4 regions of the Paenarthrobacter sp. E2MeOHC11 genome follow, and region 4 is predicted to be linked to each of the others. Evidence: riboswitches for the same ligand, from Rfam matches in the RefSeq annotation. Region 4 holds a riboswitch; each other region holds the start of a gene.
The links. Region 4 has a riboswitch for cyclic di-AMP ahead of ACSSVG_RS05045 (C40 family peptidase). Riboswitches for the same ligand answer to the same signal wherever they lie in the genome.
Positions count from the first base shown of each region.

Region 1 (4,414 bases), 220 kb from region 4:
ACGACGTCGACACTCGAGTTGGGGTCGTCGGTCCAGTCGACGGGGACTTCATGAACGCGCAAACCACAACGTTCGGCGATCACCAGAAGCTCGGTATCGAAGAACCAGCCATCGTCCTTGGTGTAGGGAAGGAGGCGGTGCGCAACGTCCGCGCGGACGGCCTTAAAACCGCACTGGGCATCGGAGAAGCGGGCCCCGAGCACGGTCCGCAGCAGGGAGTTGTAGCTGCGGGAGATGAACCCGCGCTGCGGACTGCGGGTCACATACGAGGTCCGTGCCAGCCGGGTGCCGATCGCGAGGTCCGAGTGGCCGGAGAGCAGCGGCGCAAGGAGCGGAGCCAGGGCGGAGAGGTCCGAGGACAGGTCTGCTTCCATGTAGGCGAGCACTGGTGACGGTGAGGTCAGCCAGACTTGTCGGAGGGCGTTTCCCCGCCCCCTGTGCTGGAATCGAACCACCGTCAGTTCAGGGAGTTCGCGGGCCAGCCGTTCGGCGATCCGCAGGGTGTTGTCCGTGCTGGAGTTGTCCGCCACGGTGATCTGGAAGGTATGGGGAAAGGACTCCGTGAGGTGCCTGTGCAGCTTGCGCAGGCCCTCCTCCAGGCGCGATTCCTCGTTGAACACAGGGATGGCGACGTCAAGGACAGGTACGGCAACGCGGGTGTCAACGGGGGAGCGCCGAGGCAGCTGCCGGCCCTCCGGCCCTCCTTGCTGGCCAGCCGGCGACGCCGCGCCAGCGAAGCCCGCGGAATGGACCCGTCGTCGCAAGGAGCTGGTGGCTGGATCTATGAGCGTCATGCTTCCAGAATGGGCCCGCCGATTATGAGGGCTTTAGGCGGAAGCTGTGACCCCACTGTGAACTCCGAGGGGCAGCTGTGAAACGGGAAAACCGCGCCGGTTCCCGCCGTCCGCTCCAGTGGGTACTGGTGTGAGCGGCGGCAACCGGCGCGGTATCAAGCAGTCTGGTTTAGTACCAGTTGTTGGCCAGGTGGAAGGCCAGGGCAGCCGACGGGGATCCGTAGCGTTCCTTGATGTAATTCAAGCCCCACTTGATCTGGGTCTGGTAGTTGGTCTGCCAGTCAGCACCCGCAGTTGCCATCTTGGAGGCCGGCAGGGACTGGACAATGCCGTAGGCGCCGCTGGAAGCGTTCGTGGCAGTGGTCTTCCAGTTGGATTCCTTCTCCCACAGGGTGTTCAAAGCGGTCATTTCGCCGGCGCTCCAGCCGTAGTTGCCCAGGATGCTGGCGGCATAGGCCTTGGCGGCGGCGGGATCGTCCACAGCTTTCGGGGCTGCAGCAGCGGCGGCAGCTTCGGCAGCGGCGGCGGCAGCAGCGGCATCAGCAGCCTGCTTGGCGGCAGCATCTGCAGCGGCTTTCTCTGCTGCGGCCTGGTCAGCGGCAGCCTTTTCGGCAGCAGCCTTTTCAGCTGCGGCCTGGTCAGCGGCAGCCTTTTCGGCGGCAGCCTTCTCAGCAGCCACCTTGTCCGCTGCAGCCCGGTCAGCGGCGCCCTTTGCGGCGGCTGCATCCAGGGAAGCGGAGATCTCGGCTGACTTGTTATTGCTGACCTGGGCATTCGCCTGGGTCTCGGCAACGCGGCTCACCTCGGGGAGGGTCAGGGCGGCGTTGGCAGCAGTGCCGAGCGATGCAACGCCCAGTGCAGCAGCTACAACACCGGCAACAACCGACATGCGGTGGCCGGACTTACCCTGACGGGCGGCGTTCTTGAGGACAGCCTGCGACTTGGTCAACGGGGCGTTGTGTTCATCGCGGTGACGCGCGGAAGGGCGCGTCTGATCGTTAAATTCAGACATATGTGATTACCTCTCAGCGCCTGCGGAGTTAGCTGTCGGGTTCGGATGAGGTCATCCGGCCGCGCATCACGCTGCGGCTTCACCCCAAGGGCCGGCAAAAATGCCTGGGCCCGGAGACTCTGGGTCCCCCGTCTCTGCCTCGGAGAAAGAGCGGACTCCGGGAAGTGGCAGAGCTCGGCGCATCCCGGATGTGGGTCAGTTGGGGCGACCCACCCTTTCGACGGTACAGGAGGTTTCGGCAGAAGTCACATTTAGGTAACAGAGATCACGATGCCGGTGAGTCGCCTTGCCGGATTCGTTACACGCGTTCGTTGCTGACGGTAGGGAGTCGAAGGGCGAACTCCGTGCGCCCTGGACGCGAGGTCACCTCAACGCTGCCACCGTGCGCCTCCACGATGGATTCGACGATGGACAGGCCCAGCCCGGACGTGCCCTCGGACCCCGACCTTGCGGCATCGGCGCGGGCAAACCGGGAGAAAATCCGGCTTTGGAAATCTTCCGGAATGCCCGGGCCGTTGTCAGTCACGGTAACCACTGCGCTGCCATCGGCGGAGAGCATGACGCCCGTAACCACGGTGGTCCCGGCGTCCGTGTGTTTGCGTGCGTTGGAGAGCAGGTTGGCCAACACCTGATGCAGTTGCGTGGCGTCACCCCTCACAGTGATGGGTTCGTCCGGGAGCTGGAGTTGCCAGATGTGGTCCGGAGCCATGACTTTTTCGTCGCTGACCGTTTCGATGACTAATTGCGTGAGGTCCACATCCGTAACCTTGATGGGCTGGCCTTCGTCCAGCCTGGCCAGTAGCAGGAGATCCTCCACCAGTGTGGTCATCCGCTCGGATTGGCTTTGGACGCGAGCCAATGACTTCCGGCCGTCGTCGGTGAAGTTTTCGGTCATCCGCAGCAGTTCTGTGTAGCCGCGGATGGCGGTCAGCGGTGTGCGGAGCTCATGCGAGGCATCAGCGACGAACTGTCGAACCTTGGTTTCGCTCTCCTGCCGGGCTTCCAACGCGCTGGAGACGTTGTTCAGCATTTGATTCAGGGCATGGCCAACGCTGCCGACTTCCGTTCCGGGATGAGCGGCCGACGGGGGTACGCGCACCGCGAGCGCCACTTCACCGGCGTCCAGGGGCAGGCGCGAAACCTTGGTGGCCACCTCCGAGAGCTGTTCCAATGGCCGCATGGTGCGGCGGATGATGACCGTGCCCGCAAGGCCGATCAGCACCAGTCCGCCGAGCGAAACCAGCACCATGGTCCAGACCAGCGAGGCCTCGGCGCTCTGCTTGTCCGCAAGCGGCAGCCCTGTCACGATCACATCGCCATTGGTCTCGACGGCTACCAACCGATAGTCGCCGTTGGAGAGCGAACGGTCCACAGGGCGGTTGTCCGTGGGGAGGGACAGCAGCACTTGTTCGTCGGCCGCGGAGAGCGACACCCGGTTTCCCCTGGCATCGATCAGGCCCGAGCTGCTCACAATTGAGCCGTTGATCCGGGCGTTCAGCGTCCCGGCGGCCTGCCCGCGGGCCTCCAGCGGGTCAGGCCTTCCGGACCCAGGAAAGTTCGCCGGTGGCCTGCCGAAGTTGTTGGCGCGGCTGGATGCTTGCTCCAGTTGGCTGTCGAGCTGCTTGTTGAACACCATGTCCATGGAGGCGTAGCTCACCACGCCAACTGCTCCGCAAATGGCGACCAGCAGTGCCATGGCCACCAGAACCAGCCTGGTGCGCAAGTGCCACGTGGAGGGGTTCAGCCAACTGCGGCCCGACTTCCTGGCCACTCCTGAAAGTGTGCTCAACGCCTAGTCCGCTGGCTTGATGACGTATCCGGCACCGCGGATGGTGTGGATCATCGGCGGATGGTTGGCCTCGATCTTCTTGCGCAGGTAGGAAATGTAGAGCTCCACGATGTTGGCTTGGCCGCCGAAATCGTAGTCCCACACCCTGTCCAGGATCTGTGCTTTGCTGACCACGCGTTTGGGGTTCTCCATGAGGTAGCGCAGAAGCTCGAACTGCGTTGCGGTGAGCGGGATGTCCTCGCCTGCCCTGGTTACTTCGCGCGTGTCCACGTTCAGGGTGAGGTCGCCCACTACCAGCTCGGCGGTGTCCATCGCGGCGACGCCGGAACGCTGGACCAGGCGGTGGAGGCGCAGGAGGACTTCCTCCATGCTGAACGGCTTGGTGACGTAGTCGTCACCGCCGGCGGCCAGACCAACGATGCGGTCCTGCACGGCGTCCTTGGCCGTGAGGAAGAGCGCGGGAACTTCGGGGGCGAAAGCGCGAATGCGGTTGAGGACCTCCACGCCGTCGAATCCGGGCAGCATGACGTCAAGGACCAGGACGTCAGGCCGGAAGTCCTTGGCCAGCTTCACAGCTTCAGGACCATCGCCGGCCACGGCGACGGACCAACCTGCCATGCGCAGGCCCATGCTCATGAGCTCGGCCAGACTGGGTTCGTCATCCACCACCAAGGCGCGGATCGGGGAGCCGTCCGGGTGGGACAGCTGGGGAAGGTTGTTGGTCATGGAGTGCGAGGAGGCCATGGGACAACTCTCCATTCTGCTGGTTTGCCAGCGCTTTGCCGGTCCTGTGAGGACGCTGTGAAGTCAACACTAGCG
Region 1 is NZ_CP196673.1:1,315,300-1,319,713, reverse strand. Features, by position in the region: gene ACSSVG_RS06040 (dolichyl-phosphate beta-glucosyltransferase) at 1-794, opposite strand, end outside; gene ACSSVG_RS06035 (aggregation-promoting factor C-terminal-like domain-containing protein) at 964-1,806, opposite strand; cyclic di-AMP (ydaO/yuaA leader) riboswitch at 1,810-1,969, opposite strand; gene ACSSVG_RS06030 (sensor histidine kinase) at 2,105-3,595, opposite strand; gene ACSSVG_RS06025 (response regulator transcription factor) at 3,599-4,339, opposite strand.
Region 1: it holds a riboswitch for cyclic di-AMP, as region 4 does, so the genes downstream of both, ACSSVG_RS06035 (aggregation-promoting factor C-terminal-like domain-containing protein) here and ACSSVG_RS05045 (C40 family peptidase) in region 4, are expected to answer to the same signal.

Region 2 (4,414 bases), 630 kb from region 4:
CGCGACCCCACGCGATGCCGAAGGGCACACACGTCAAGGAGGAACCAAGCAGTGTCACTCACGCCTGATTCCGCCACGGAACGCACCACCACCGTGGTCATCGGAGCCGGCTTGTCCGGCTTGGCAGTTGCCAGTGAGCTCAGCCGTTATGGCGTGGGTTCCATCGTCGTGGACGGCTTTGGTGCGTTGTCCGCAACGGGCCCGTCGGTCCATACAGGTATGCTTCAACGCTGCGACGCCGCCGATCCCGCTGCAATGAAGGAACGCAACGAGATCCTCCGCCACTTGCGGAACTACGCGGCAAGCCATCAGCTGGACGTCCGCAGCACCACGCGCGCCGTGCGCCTTGATTTCCTGGGCTCGGATCCGTCACAGCAGATTGGCTACGGTTTGGCCGCCAGCATGACCACTGCGGGGCTGAGAACCGGACTCCACGTATCCGGCCCCCTCGAATCCACCCGTCGCCAGTGGGCAGTCCACACCGCCAACGGGGTTCTCCTGGCCGACCACATCGTGGTCACGCGCTGTGCGCAGAGCCAGCTGCGCCGGATGCTGGCCGAACTCGGGATTGCCATCGGCCAAAACCTGGCCGCGGCCATGAGGGCAGTCGGGATGCATCTTGTAGGCGTCGGCGAACTCATTACGCCCACCCCCAAGGAAGTCCTTCGGCAGGCCAAAGCAGTGGGTCAGGCGATCTCTTCCAAGGTTGCCCTCCCGGCAGGGCCAGGCCTGGCCACCGCCTAGCCGATCCAACCGGCACACCCTGCCCCACTACGCGGCAAAGGCGCGCCTACCCGCCGTCGTACGTCCATGTCTGGAACTTTTACGCACAAAACTTAACGCCAAAGGCCGGTGCCTTTGAGGAGTGATTCCTCAAAGGCACCGGCCTTTGGACTGAAGCGTGAGGCTTATGCGCCAGCGCGTACGTAGGTCAGGGGACCCGTTGCCGTCAACCAGCTGATCGGGTGGATGCCCGTCTGGTTGCCGTTGATGCCACCGCTGATGGCCTGGCCGTTGCCGATGTAGATGGCGACGTGGCCGGACTGAACGATCATGTCACCGGGCTGGGGGTCGCTGACGACCTTGCCGTAGTTCATGAACTGCATGGGGCCAAGGTCACCAACAGGGATGCCTGCGGAGCCGAGAGCCCGTTCCACCATGGCGGTGCAGTCCTGCATGATGCCGATCTGGGCGTAAGCCGAGGCAACCATGGCTGCGTTGACGCCACCGACTGCCGGGGCAGCAGCAGCGGGAGCAGCAGCAGCCGGAGCGGCAGCTGCGGACTTGGCGACAGGAGCCGTTGCAGCGGCAGTGGTGACTGCTGCCTTCTTGGCTACGGGAGCCTCAACGACGGGAGCCGGCTTCTCGATGACCGGAGCCGCTACGGAAGCAACGGCAGGGCGCTCGAAGTTGATGGTCGCCGTGGAGGCGGCGGTAACAACCTGGGTGGGAGCTTCGGAGGCGGTCTCTGCGACCGTGGCGGGGCTGGAGTCCCGCTGAACCGGAGCTTCAGCTGCGTGGGCGGCGATGGAGCCGGTCAAGACGAGGCCCGAGGCTGCTGCGATGACAGCTGCCTGGCGGCCAGCGCCGGAGGCGTTGCTGGCAACTGCCTTGGAGATGGAGATGAACGGATTAGGACGTACGCTGTCCGCCTTACGACGGCCGCGAAGAATGCGTGAAGACATGAAAGAGCCTCTCCCGATGCCTGCGAGGTTAGCTGTCGGATTCGGATGGGAGTCACCCGGTCACTATCCCCCGCTGTTCAGCGGAAGCTTCGTGACTTCACCCCAAGGCACGCTCGAAAGCGACCTAAAATGGGTTCCCCGTCTCTGCCGTAAGGTTTGTCTGCGAACGGATTCCGGACTGCGGCAGAGCTAGGCAATCAGGCCGGAAGTGCCCGCTACGTGGAACAGGCACAGGTACAACCGTACGCGATGATCACGCCGAAGTCACATTTAAGTAACGAGAACTACTCTTCTGGCGTGTCGCGGTGACCGTTTCGAGATATTCGCAGGTACGTAGAAAACCCCGTTATTCCGCGGGATTATCGCCATCCGCGTCGTTGGAAGCAGCGAGTTTCCTACGTGCCGTAACAGCCAGAAAGATAACGAGTCCGATAGCAACAACGGCCAGTCCCACGATGCTCCACGGGAACGGCTGGGAGGCATCCGCTGCCGGTTCGCTGGTGCCCGTTCCCGGCGCACCGGTACCGGCCGTCGGTACCGAGGCTGAAGGAGCCGAAGCAGACGGTGAGGCAACCGCCGAACCGCTTGCCGACGTCGCGCCTCCGGCTGCCGTGAACGTAAAGGTGCCCTCGATGGGGTGCGAATCGCTGCTGACGACCCGCCAGACCACCGTGTACTCGCCCGCGGGTGCGCCTTCGCGCAGCTTCTGGACAGCTTGGTTGTCAATGATTTCCACGGGACCGTCTGCCCAGTTTTCGCCGCCCGCCGTGACCGTTACGCCCGAACCGATGGCCAGCGGCCGGTTGTTGAACGTGATGGAGACCGACGCCGGGACAACAGTCACGCTGGCACCGTTGGCCGGCGTGGTGGATTCGGCGACGTCATGGGCGGACGCCGGAGCCGCGGAAAACAGCAAGGCCGACGCGAAGGCGAGGGCAGCAACGACGGCGGCCAGAAGCGGGCGGATGGTACGCATGGGGCGGTTTCTCCTAGTGTTGGCTTCCTTACAGACTAGGCGAATCGTCCGGGGCGCCCGTATCCGACCGCATAGGATTTGAGAGCACACTCCCCTCGATCCCCGGAGTCCTTCATGCTTAAACAAGGTTCTGCAGTCGACCGCTACTTCAAAATCACTGAACGTGGATCCACGTACTCCCGGGAAATTCGTGGCGGCTTCGCAACGTTCTTCGCCATGAGCTACATCGTGGTGCTGAACCCCCTGATCCTCTGCGGAGCGGACTCGAGCGGAGCGTCCCTGGGCTTCACGGCCGTCGCAGCCACTACGGCTTTCGTGGCGGGCATCCTGACCATCCTCATGGGCGCGTGGGCCAAGCACCCGTTCGCCGTTGCAACGGGGCTCGGCGTGAACGCGTTCGTGGCAGTGACCGTGGCCTCACACCCCGGACTGACCTGGCCGGACATGATGGGCCTCGTGGTGCTTTCCGGCGTCACCATGCTCATCCTGGTGCTCACCGGTTTCCGTACTGCGGTGTTCAAAGCCGTTCCAGAAGCCCTCAAGACGGCAATCGTGGTGGGCATTGGTCTCTTCATTGCACTGATCGGCCTGGTCAATGCCGGATTCGTGCGCCGCATCCCGGACGCTGCCGGCACCACGGTTCCCCTGGGGCTGGGCGTGGACGGCAAGCTCATGGGCTGGCCCACCCTGGTTTTTGCGGTGGGCCTGATCCTGACCATCGCCCTGGTGGTTCGCAAAGTCCGCGGCGCCATCCTGATCGGGATCGTGGTTTCCACCGCCCTGGCAGCCATCCTTGAATTCACGCTCCACATCGGCCCGAGCTTTGACGGCAAGAACGTCAACCCGCGCGGATGGTCGCTCGTGGCGCCCACGCTCTCAGAATGGGGCGCCCCGGACTTGTCCCTGATCGGCAAGGCGAACCCTTTCGGCGCGTTCGAGCACCTCGGTTTCATCGCTGCTGCTTTGCTGGCCTTCGTGATCCTCCTGAGCATCTTCTTCGATGCCATGGGCACCATGGTGGGCCTGGCAAACGAGGCCGGAACCGTGGACAAGGACGGCAACATCCCCAACGTGGACCGGGTCCTGCAGGTTGACGCCCTCGGCGCAATCGTCGGTGGCGGCGCGTCCGTATCGTCCAACCAGATCTTCGTTGAATCCGGAGCGGGCATCGGCGAAGGCGCACGCACCGGCCTCGCCTCGATCGTTACCGGAGTGCTGTTCCTGGTGGCCATGTTCTTCACGCCGCTGATCAACCTGGTTCCGTTCGAAGCCGTTGCCCCGGCACTGGTTGTCGTGGGCTTCATGATGGTTTCCCAGGTGGGCAAGATCGACTGGCAGGACTGGGGCGTCGGCATCCCGGCGTTCCTGACCATCGCCCTGATGCCGTTCACGTACTCCATCGCCAACGGCCTGGGCGCCGGCTTCATCTCCTACGTCCTGATCCGCACGTTCCAAGGCCGTGCCCGCGAAGTCCACCCGCTCATGTGGGCTGTGGCTGCCGCGTTCCTGCTGTTCTTCGGCATCGGAACCGTGGAAGAGCTGCTCGGGGTCAAATAGGGAAATCCGGGGTTTCAGACACGCGCGGTGCGGGGTGGCTGGTTTTCGCGTGCCCGTTCGGGTGTGCTTGAAGCATGGAAACCACCCTCGCCGTAGATGTCAGCCCCACCCCGTGGACCGGCCGCTTTGACGGCGACGGTGCCGGGCACCGCCGGTGGTGGCAGGCTGTAGCACCCCTGACGTCGCCCGCTCCCGC
Region 2 is NZ_CP196673.1:1,731,544-1,735,957, forward strand. Features, by position in the region: gene ACSSVG_RS07935 (NAD(P)/FAD-dependent oxidoreductase) at 52-744, shown strand; gene ACSSVG_RS07940 (NlpC/P60 family protein) at 909-1,685, opposite strand; cyclic di-AMP (ydaO/yuaA leader) riboswitch at 1,689-1,857, opposite strand; gene ACSSVG_RS07945 (copper resistance CopC family protein) at 2,032-2,661, opposite strand; gene ACSSVG_RS07950 (NCS2 family permease) at 2,776-4,218, shown strand; gene hutG (formimidoylglutamase) at 4,293-4,414, shown strand, end outside.
Region 2: it holds a riboswitch for cyclic di-AMP, as region 4 does, so the genes downstream of both, ACSSVG_RS07940 (NlpC/P60 family protein) here and ACSSVG_RS05045 (C40 family peptidase) in region 4, are expected to answer to the same signal.

Region 3 (4,414 bases), 1.5 Mb from region 4:
CGCTCGGCCGCGCTGCAGTCCACAATCGGTGTCAACGCCGCGCTGTTCAGTGCAGGAACCGAGACGCATTCTGTGGTCTTGTTCCGCGAGTCGGGTGGCCGGGCGGACCACGCCCAGGTGCTGGTCCACTATCAATTGGAGCTCGCCAAGCGGGCCGGTAGGACGGTGGATCGGGTGATCCTGGGCATCAGCGAGCCGTTCCACGTCATCCGGCAGCTCGCCGGCGCCTACCGGCAGTCGAAGGTTGCGGCGCAGGCGGCCGCCGTCGATCAGCCACTCGGGGAGCTTGTGGACAGCCGGGCAGTGGGCGTCTACCAGCTCTTCGACCGACTGCTGGCACCAGGGGGCTGGGATGACACCGGGTCTGTGCACTTCCGGTCCTTGGAGGACCATGACAAGAACGGCGAACTGTTGCCCGTCCTGGAGCTTCTCTATGACAGCGACGGTTCAGTACAGGATGTGGCGGCCAAACTTCACCTCCACAGAAGCAGCATCTACAACAGGCTCGGCAGGATCCGCCAGCTCATCGGCGCTGATCCCTTGAGCGGCGCAATCCGGCTTGAGTTGCATGCTGCCTTGAAAGCGCGGCGATGGGCGGGGCGGCCTCGGATTTGAGGGTGGATGGACGAATGAGGCAGGCACCCGTCGTGGGTGCCTGCCTCATTCGCAGGGTTCGCTTTAGGACCGTTTCAACCGCTGGCAGCTCCAGCGCCCCAATCGACGACGGAAGGTGGCCGTCCGGCTGCTGCTGCAGTACCGGCTGTGCCAGCCCGCATGCGTGCTGGTGCGCGGCAGGCGGGTGCTCACTTGAGGGCTTCCTTTGCGGCGTCGAGGATCTCTTCAAGAGCCGTCCCTGAGGCCTGCGGTGTCGTAGACGCAACGGGCTTGCCGGTGGGCCGGGGCTTGGACGTCTGCGTGGACGTTTCCGTGGGAGTGGGAGTGGGAGTGGGAGTCGGAGTCGGAGTCGGAGTGACAGTCGGCGTCGTCGTGGGTGTCGGAGACGGTGTCGTGGGCGGCGTGGTGATCGTGTCCGAGGGCACGTCGCCAGGAGCCGGAGCTGGCTGAGCCGGTGCCGGGCTGGTGGTACCAGGCGCAGCGGCGATGGTCGCAGGCACAGCGGACGGGACCCACACCGGATCAGCCAGTGAAATCTTCGGGGTAGGAATCGACGACGGCGAAACGGCGGCGGGTGCCTCCGGAACCGTGGCCGGCTGACCGGCTTCCGATGTCGCCGCCGCTGATGCAGAAGGCGATGAGGCGGTGGAGTACGAAGCGCTGGGCGCGGGGGTTGCCGAGCCCGAGTTTCGATCGGTGCCGCTACCGCTGGCTTCCTGGGCTGGCGTTTCCTGGCCGAAGAAGGGCAGCTCGAGAGCCTGCCCCAAGGTTCCGGCCGTCAGGACCAGGCCGAGTGCACCTGCCACCACGGCCATGCGCTGGCTCATGTGCTTGACCGACGCAGCTTTCCGCAAAACCGTATGGGGTTCCCGGCCAAAGGAGGAGCCACCAAAGCTGGATTTGGCGGCAGCGGCTGACGCTGCCTGCTTGCGATTATCCTTGCGGCCGGCGAGTGACGCCGACGCAGTTGCGGCCGCGGCGACCTGGGCCGGGGACTTGCCTCGCGGCGACACAGGGGCCGGAGCCGCGGATGTGGTCGCGGATTCATCGGGGGCTGCCACCACGGGGATGGCTGTCGTGGCTGGTTCCGACGAGCCTGGCTGAGGGCTTGTGGGATTAACGATCGGGATGGCCGCGGTGGGAGGCCCCGGCGTGGTGGATGCCGGAGTCTCAGCTTGAACGACCGGAATGGCTGCAGTTGCCGCCTCAACAGGCCCGGGCCGGGATGATTCCCCCGCAGCGGGCTCTGCAGGAGCGGTCACAGCCTGGGCTGCCTGCTCCCTCTCGGCCGCGCGTACGGCTGCGCGCGTGGTGGGCGTTGCGACGGTGGGGACGGCCGTGGTGGCGGCTTCCGGCGTCGTGCTTGTAGTTTCGGGCGCCGCGACGGAGTCTGCAGGCGCGCTGATGGGGGATCCGCTGGGTTGGGCCCGACGGCGTCCGGTTGGCTTGGTGCGCTCGCGTTCAGTCTGGGCGCGGCGCGGCTGATCCATGGTTGGGGACATGGTGGTTGCCTCTCAACGCCTTCGAGGTTAGCTGTCGGGTTCGGACGAGGCCGTCCGGCCGCACAAGGCGGCTTCACCCCAAGGACTTGAATCAAGTCCGGGAACTTTTGGGTCCCCCGCCTCTGCCGCGGGTCTGGCGGATCCCGGATTGCGGCAGAGCTCGGCGTCAATCCGGAAGCGGCCCAGCGGAGATAAGGGTCGCCCTACGACGGTACATGAGCCGGAAAGTAAAGTCACATTAATGTAACGGGCGGTAGGCCTCCCCCATTGAGGGGCCTCTAGCGCTTACGCTTCGGGGCCGGCGCTGGGGCCGGGAGCTCGTGCTGGATCTTCTGGATTTGATGTGCCTGATGAGTCTCAGGGCGGAAGATCTCGTCGGCGATGCCCAGCATCCCGCCCGCCGCCGCACGCCTGACTCCGCGCTTGGACTGCCGCGAGGTCCAGTACCAGAGGCCGGCGAGGAGCGCGGGAACTCCGAGTACTGCGGCCAACACGGCCAAGATATCCATGGCATAAGACTAGCTTCGGCGTGCACCGGCAGGTAGACATTGTCTATGGACCTGCCAGTGATGCCGCCCGTCTCGCCCATGCTCGCCAAGTCCGTTCCGGCCATCCCCGATGTTGGGCACTATGAGCCCAAGTGGGACGGCTTCAGGACCATCGTCTTCAAGGATGGGGACGAGGTCATCCTGGGCAGCCGCAACGAGAAACCCATGACCAGGTACTTCCCGGAGCTGGTGGACGCGCTGCGGAAGAACCTCCCGGACAAATGCGTGATTGACGGCGAGATTGTCCTGATCCAGGGCAACAGGCTCGAATTCGAGGTGCTTCAGCAGCGGATCCATCCCGCGGACAGCCGGGTCCGGATGCTCGCTGAGAAGACCCCATCATCCATGATCGCCTTCGACATCCTGGCCCTGGGCGGTGAGGACCTGATGGGCAGGCCGTTCTCTGAGCGCCGCGCCATCCTTGAACGCGCGCTCGCCAAGGCTGAGCCTCCCGTCTACGTGACGCCCGCGGTGACAGACCTTGAGCGGGCGCAGGAGTGGTTCGTGCAGCTCGAGGGCGCAGGCTTGGACGGTGTGCTGTCCAAGCCGCTGGATGGGACCTATCAACCCAACAAGCGCGTGATGTTCAAGACCAAGCACGAGCGGACGGCGGACTGCGTGGTGGCCGGATTCCGCTGGCACAAGACGGCGAAAGTTGTGGGGTCCATGCTGTTGGGCCTTTATAACGACGCCGGACGCCTCCAGCACGTGGGGGTGGTGGCCTCATTCCCCATGGCCAAGCGGGAAAGCCTGGTGGCCGAGCTTGAGCCCTACCAGGTTGAACTCAGCGAGCACCCTTGGGGCGAGTGGGCCAGCCAGGGCGAAGGGGTCGCGGGTTCCCGGATGCCTGGTGCCCAGAGCCGGTGGAGCGGGGGCAAGGACTTCTCGTTCGTGCCGCTGCGCCCCGAACTGGTGATCGAGGTGGCCTACGACTACATGGAGGGCGACCGCTTCCGCCACACCACGCAGTTCCGGCGGTGGCGGCCGGACCGAACCCCTGAAAGCTGCACATATTCGCAGCTGGAGGAGCCGGCGGAGTACGACCTCGGTGAGATCCTGAGGCTGCCGTAGTTACTCCTCGTGCCCTTGGTCGCTGCTCATGCTGCCCTCGGCGGGCGGGGTTTCCCCTGGGGGTACTCCGCCGCCGGGCTCGAGTCCCGTGACATTTCCGTCCAACGGATCGGGGTTGGCGGAGGCTGCCGGGTCATTGTCTTCGTCCTGGCGCAATTCCGGATCGGCGTTCACATGGTCGTTCCGGGCCGCGGGGGTTGTTGCGGCACCGTAGGGCCCCGTAGCGCCGGTCACGCCGAAGCCCTGCTCGTCCTGGGGGTCTTTACTGGTCACGATCAGCCCTTTCGTAAGCAAACTTACTAATACGCTTGCTCCGCCAGCCTATCCGGGACGGGCTGAGCCAACAAGGGCACCTAGCCGTGGAGTGTCGTCGCAGTAACGAAGCTCCGGATGGCATCCGCCACGGCCTTCGGGCGCATGTGCTGAGCCACGTGTCCGACGCCGGGAATTTCCACCAAGCGACCCTCTGCAACCGCCCGCGACAGCCGAAGCGACCAATCAGGACCTGCCACGTTGTCGCGGCTTCCACGCAACACCAGCACCGGAACCCTGATCGAAGCCAGGCGTTTCTCCGTGGGGTACTTCATCATTACCGGCAACTCGGTGAGGTACCAACGCGGTCCGGAGCGGAAGTAGTCGGAAATGACGATCCAGTTTGACGAGGGGCTCTCGCGGAGC
Region 3 is NZ_CP196673.1:2,556,114-2,560,527, forward strand. Features, by position in the region: gene ACSSVG_RS11995 (PucR family transcriptional regulator) at 1-615, shown strand, start outside; gene ACSSVG_RS12000 (hypothetical protein) at 804-2,117, opposite strand; cyclic di-AMP (ydaO/yuaA leader) riboswitch at 2,120-2,266, opposite strand; gene ACSSVG_RS12005 (hypothetical protein) at 2,396-2,626, opposite strand; gene ACSSVG_RS12010 (ATP-dependent DNA ligase) at 2,672-3,736, shown strand; gene ACSSVG_RS12015 (DUF6480 family protein) at 3,737-4,009, opposite strand; gene ACSSVG_RS12020 (alpha/beta fold hydrolase) at 4,090-4,414, opposite strand, start outside.
Region 3: it holds a riboswitch for cyclic di-AMP, as region 4 does, so the genes downstream of both, ACSSVG_RS12000 (hypothetical protein) here and ACSSVG_RS05045 (C40 family peptidase) in region 4, are expected to answer to the same signal.

Region 4 (4,414 bases):
GACGAAGGTGGAATCCGTCCAGGCGCAACAGTCTCGCTGGCGCGCGTCGGCGAGTACATCTCCGTCCGGGTTCCCGGCATCGAGGGCGCGCTGGAGCTTCCGCCGGAAGTTGCGGCACACGTCTTCGTATCCGTCAGCTGAGGGCTGGCCTGTACCCAACCCGTGTCATATCTCACTTTCGCGGCTTTGGTGCGCGTGTGACCTGCGGTTTTTCAGGATTGATGATAAGGGCCTGCCGCGCCACGTGCGTTTCTGTTGATAACGAATTTATTACTGCGGGGCTTAATCCCCTATAGTTATCTACTAGCGCTGATACCAAAGCGTTACCTGTTCCGGAGCCGAGCTCTGCCAGCGGAACAGGTGTGTCATCCACCACTGGCAGAGGCGGGGGAACCACAAGCGGCTGTCTAAAGAAGCAGCCTTGGGGTGAAGTCCGCAGCAGAAGTGCCCACTGACGCAAGTCCTTCCTTGGATACCTGTGTGCCGTGAGCGCCTCGTGCGGACCGGGTCTTTGAACTCTCTGACCCGAATCCGACAGCTAACTTCGCAGGCTTTTTAGAGAGGAACAGAGTTTGACAACGCAGAACGTCAGGGGCCGCCGCCGCGCGTCCGGCCCCGCTGCTGAGCTGCGGCCAGCCCGCGTCGTATCGGAGATCCGGCCACGCGACACCGAGCGCCAGGTGCGTCGCCGTAAGAGCCCGTTGCGCCAGGTAGCCGACTTTGCCGCAGCCAGTGGCGTCGGGCAGAAGGCCGGAGTTGCGCTTGCCGCCACCGGACTCGCCCTGACTGTCGGTCTGCCGGCCACGAGCCCCGTCATGGCCACCTCGGAATCAGGCCAAACCGAGTCGGCCCTTGCCGTCACCGGTGGCAGCCAGCCCGAGGTTTCCGCAGCCGCATCCGCCAAGATCGACTTCAGCCGCGCTGCCGTTGCCACTGCAGCCGACCCCGACGGAAAGCTGAAGCAACTGCTCAGTGCGCAGTCCGCGGGCAGCATCCAGCGGGCCTCGTCGGCGGGCACCATGGCCAGCCCCTTGGACACGCTGACCACAGCTTCCCCGTTTGGCTACCGCGTCAGCCCCCTCACGGGCGGCGCCGGCGACTTCCACCGCGGCCAGGACTTCGTGGCTCAGTGCGGCACCGCCGTACATGCGGCAGCCAGCGGCAAGGTCACCTTTGCTGGATGGCACGAGTACGGCGGAGGCAACCGCGTGGTGGTAGACCACGGGAATGGCCTCGAAACCACGTACAACCACCTGTCATCCTTCACCGTCAAGGTGGGCCAGACGGTCAGCCGCGGCGATACGGTCGCACTGAGCGGCACCACAGGCGCTTCCACCGGCTGCCACCTCCACTTTGAGGTCCAGGTCAATGGTGAAGTTGTCGACCCCATGGGCTGGCTCTAAGGCCAGTTGATGGTTGTCTCTCGCATTCGTGACACACCCCGTGACCTGAATGTGACATTCGCGTTCAACTGTTGTACCGTACAAAGCGCATCGGCTTTTTAGGGGGCCGGTGCACTTGAGTGGATTGCCTAGCTCTGCCACCACTCGAGGTCCGTTCGCATAAATCGTCTGGCAGGGGCGGGGGAACCACTTCTGGTCTTCGAAAGAAGGCCTTGGGGTTAAGTCGCAAAGCTTCCTTGAAGCAGCGCGGCCGGATGACTCCCATCCGAATCCGACAGCTCACCTCGCAGGCATTGGGAGAGGCTACCTACGTGTCATCACGCACTACCCCTGCGCGCCACCGCGCCGAATCGGTTCGTACGAACCCCTTGAACACGCTTTCCAAGGCTGTTTCATCGAATGCCGGTACCGTTGGCCGCCAGGCCGTCGTTCTGGCAGCAGCATCAGGCCTCGTCCTCAGCGTCGGCTTGCCGGCACAGGCAGCTGACACCGACGTTTCCAAGTCGGAAGCCTCCAGCACCCAGCAGATGGTTGCCACCGCCGTCGTCACCGCGGAGCCCACAGCTACCGTTTCCTTTGAAAGCCCCGTTGTGGCCACCAAGGAAGCCCCCAAGATCCAGCGCGCTTCGCAGACCACCCAGCGGGCCACTGCAAACGGCACGCAGGACGCAGCAGGTGCTGTCACCGCCAAGTCGTCCGAAGCCAAGGACGCTGCTTCCAGCGCCGCGGCCTCCGGCCTCGCTGCCATCGCCTACACCGGCATTGGCCACCCGTACGTTTGGGGCGGCACAACGCCCAACGGATGGGACTGCTCCGGCTTCACCCAGTGGGTCTACGCACAGGCTGGCATCAGCATCCCGCGCGTCAACGCCTGGACGGCCATGAAGCCCACCAGTACTCCGGCCCCCGGTGACCTGGTCATGCAGAACGGCGGAGCCCACGTAGGCATCTACGTTGGCAACGGCATGATGATCAGCGCTTTGAACCCGGGCCAGGGCACGCTCCTGCACTCGGCTGCCTCCACCGGCACGTCCTCCTTCTTCACCCTCCGCTAGAAACAATCCGGTTCGAGGTTCGCCAGCATGCCCCCCAAGTGCTGGCGCGCCGATTAGCCGCGTGTACCCCAACTGCATGCGGATATGAAAAGAGAAAACCATGACCAGTGCAAACAAAGTTGCACGGCATCGCGCTGAGGCCCCCAAGACCAGCTCGCTTGCCGTCATCGCCAAGGCCGTCAGCGACAACGCCGGTGGCGTTGGCCGCCAGGCAGCAGTCATTGCCGCAGCTTCAGGCCTGGTCCTGACCGGTAGTGTTGCTGCCAACGCTGCCGAGACCAAGGTGGACCGCGAGTCCACCTCGACGTCCACCCTTGACGTCCAGTCGGTAGTCCAGGCGACCATCGCTGCGGACTCAACGGTTGCCATCTCCTACGAGCGCCCCGTGGTCACCACGGTGGAAGCTCCGGCTCCGGTAGTGAAGAAGGCTCCAGCCAAGGCTGAAACCAAGGCGGCCACGGAGAGCACAGCAACGTCCGGCAACGCTACGGTCGCCGTCAACACTGCGGCTCCGGCGGCAAAGGCTCCGGCAGCTGCCAGCGGCCTTGGTGCAGCAATCGCTGCTGCTGCCTACGCACAGCTTGGCGTCACCCAGGACTGCACCATGTTGGTGACCAACTCCCTGGCCGCCGTTGGCATCAACTTCCACGACTGGCCCGCTGGTTACCTGTCCTTGGGCCGCACGGTCAGTGCAGCAGAAGCGCAGCCCGGCGACCTCGCCTACTACGCCAACGGAGGTTTGGCTGGACAGGCCCACATCGCCGTCTACGTTGGCAACGGCATGGCAGTCCATGGTGGATGGAACGGATCCACCACGGCACTGTTCAGCGTCAACGTCGGCTCCGGCCCGGTTTTCATCCGCGTCAACGGCTGATCCCACATCATCATGAACACCCCGCAGGCTCCGGCCGGCGGGGTGTTCTGCTTTAACCGCGCATGAACTCTTGCCGACACCGCAGGCGAAACGGCAGAAAGATTCGTGGATACGGCATATAAGTGCTTACCCTTATGTTGTCGATCCACAGCCCGTACAAGCAGAGGGCAGCCGGCCCTCGTGCCCCTGACGGGTGCGGCCGTGAAGAGGTACGTGCATGCGCACACTCGTTCTGAATGCTGGATATGAACCGCTGGCGGTAATAACATTCCGCCGGGCGCTGGTCCTTGTGCTCACTGGGAAAGCTAGCGTTGTGGCCGAAGGCGACGAGCCTGTCGTCGGGCCACAGGAGATTCTCGGACGACCATCCGTGATCCTCCTCAACCGCTACATCCGTCCCCGGTACAACAGGATTACTGCCGTGAGTCGCCGCGGGGTCCTTCGCCGCGACGGTCACCACTGCGCCTACTGCGGGAAAACAGCCCACACCATAGACCACGTCCACCCCAAGTCCAGGGGCGGCGCGGATTCCTGGGAAAACCTGGTTGCGGCGTGCTTGAAATGCAACAACGCCAAGAGCGACCACACGCTGGCCGAAATGGGTTGGAAACTCCGTTTCAAGCCCGGCGTGCCCCAGGGAACCATGTGGCAGATCAAAGAACTCGAGAAACCTGCGCCGGACTGGGACCCGTTCCTGTTGCCGGAATCCGCTGCCTGATCGATTTCTGCTGACCTCCGGACGTCCGGGTAATCTGGGCGGATGGAGTTCAACGCCGTGATTTTGGCGGGAGGCAGGGCCACCCGCCTCGGAGGCGTGCCCAAGCCGTCGCTGACGTACGACGGCGCGTCGCTCCTTTCGCATGCCCTGCAGGCAGTCCGGGGTGCCGCAGCCGTGGTAGTCGTAGGGCCCGATGCTTCAGGATCCGGCGGTGTGCTGCTACCGGACAATGTGCTGAGGGCGCGGGAGGAACCGGCGTACGCGGGTCCGGCCGCTGCGATTGCAGCGGGCTTGGCCGCGTTGAAGAACCACGGCATGGGCGCTCCGTGGACGCTTGTCCTGGCTTGCGACATGCCGCATGCCT
Region 4 is NZ_CP196673.1:1,098,966-1,103,379, reverse strand. Features, by position in the region: gene ACSSVG_RS05055 (iron-dependent transcriptional repressor DtxR) at 1-141, shown strand, start outside; cyclic di-AMP (ydaO/yuaA leader) riboswitch at 337-566, shown strand; gene ACSSVG_RS05050 (M23 family metallopeptidase) at 573-1,403, shown strand; cyclic di-AMP (ydaO/yuaA leader) riboswitch at 1,550-1,710, shown strand; gene ACSSVG_RS05045 (C40 family peptidase) at 1,715-2,458, shown strand; gene ACSSVG_RS05040 (NlpC/P60 family protein) at 2,559-3,332, shown strand; gene ACSSVG_RS05035 (HNH endonuclease) at 3,550-4,050, shown strand; gene ACSSVG_RS05030 (NTP transferase domain-containing protein) at 4,093-4,414, shown strand, end outside.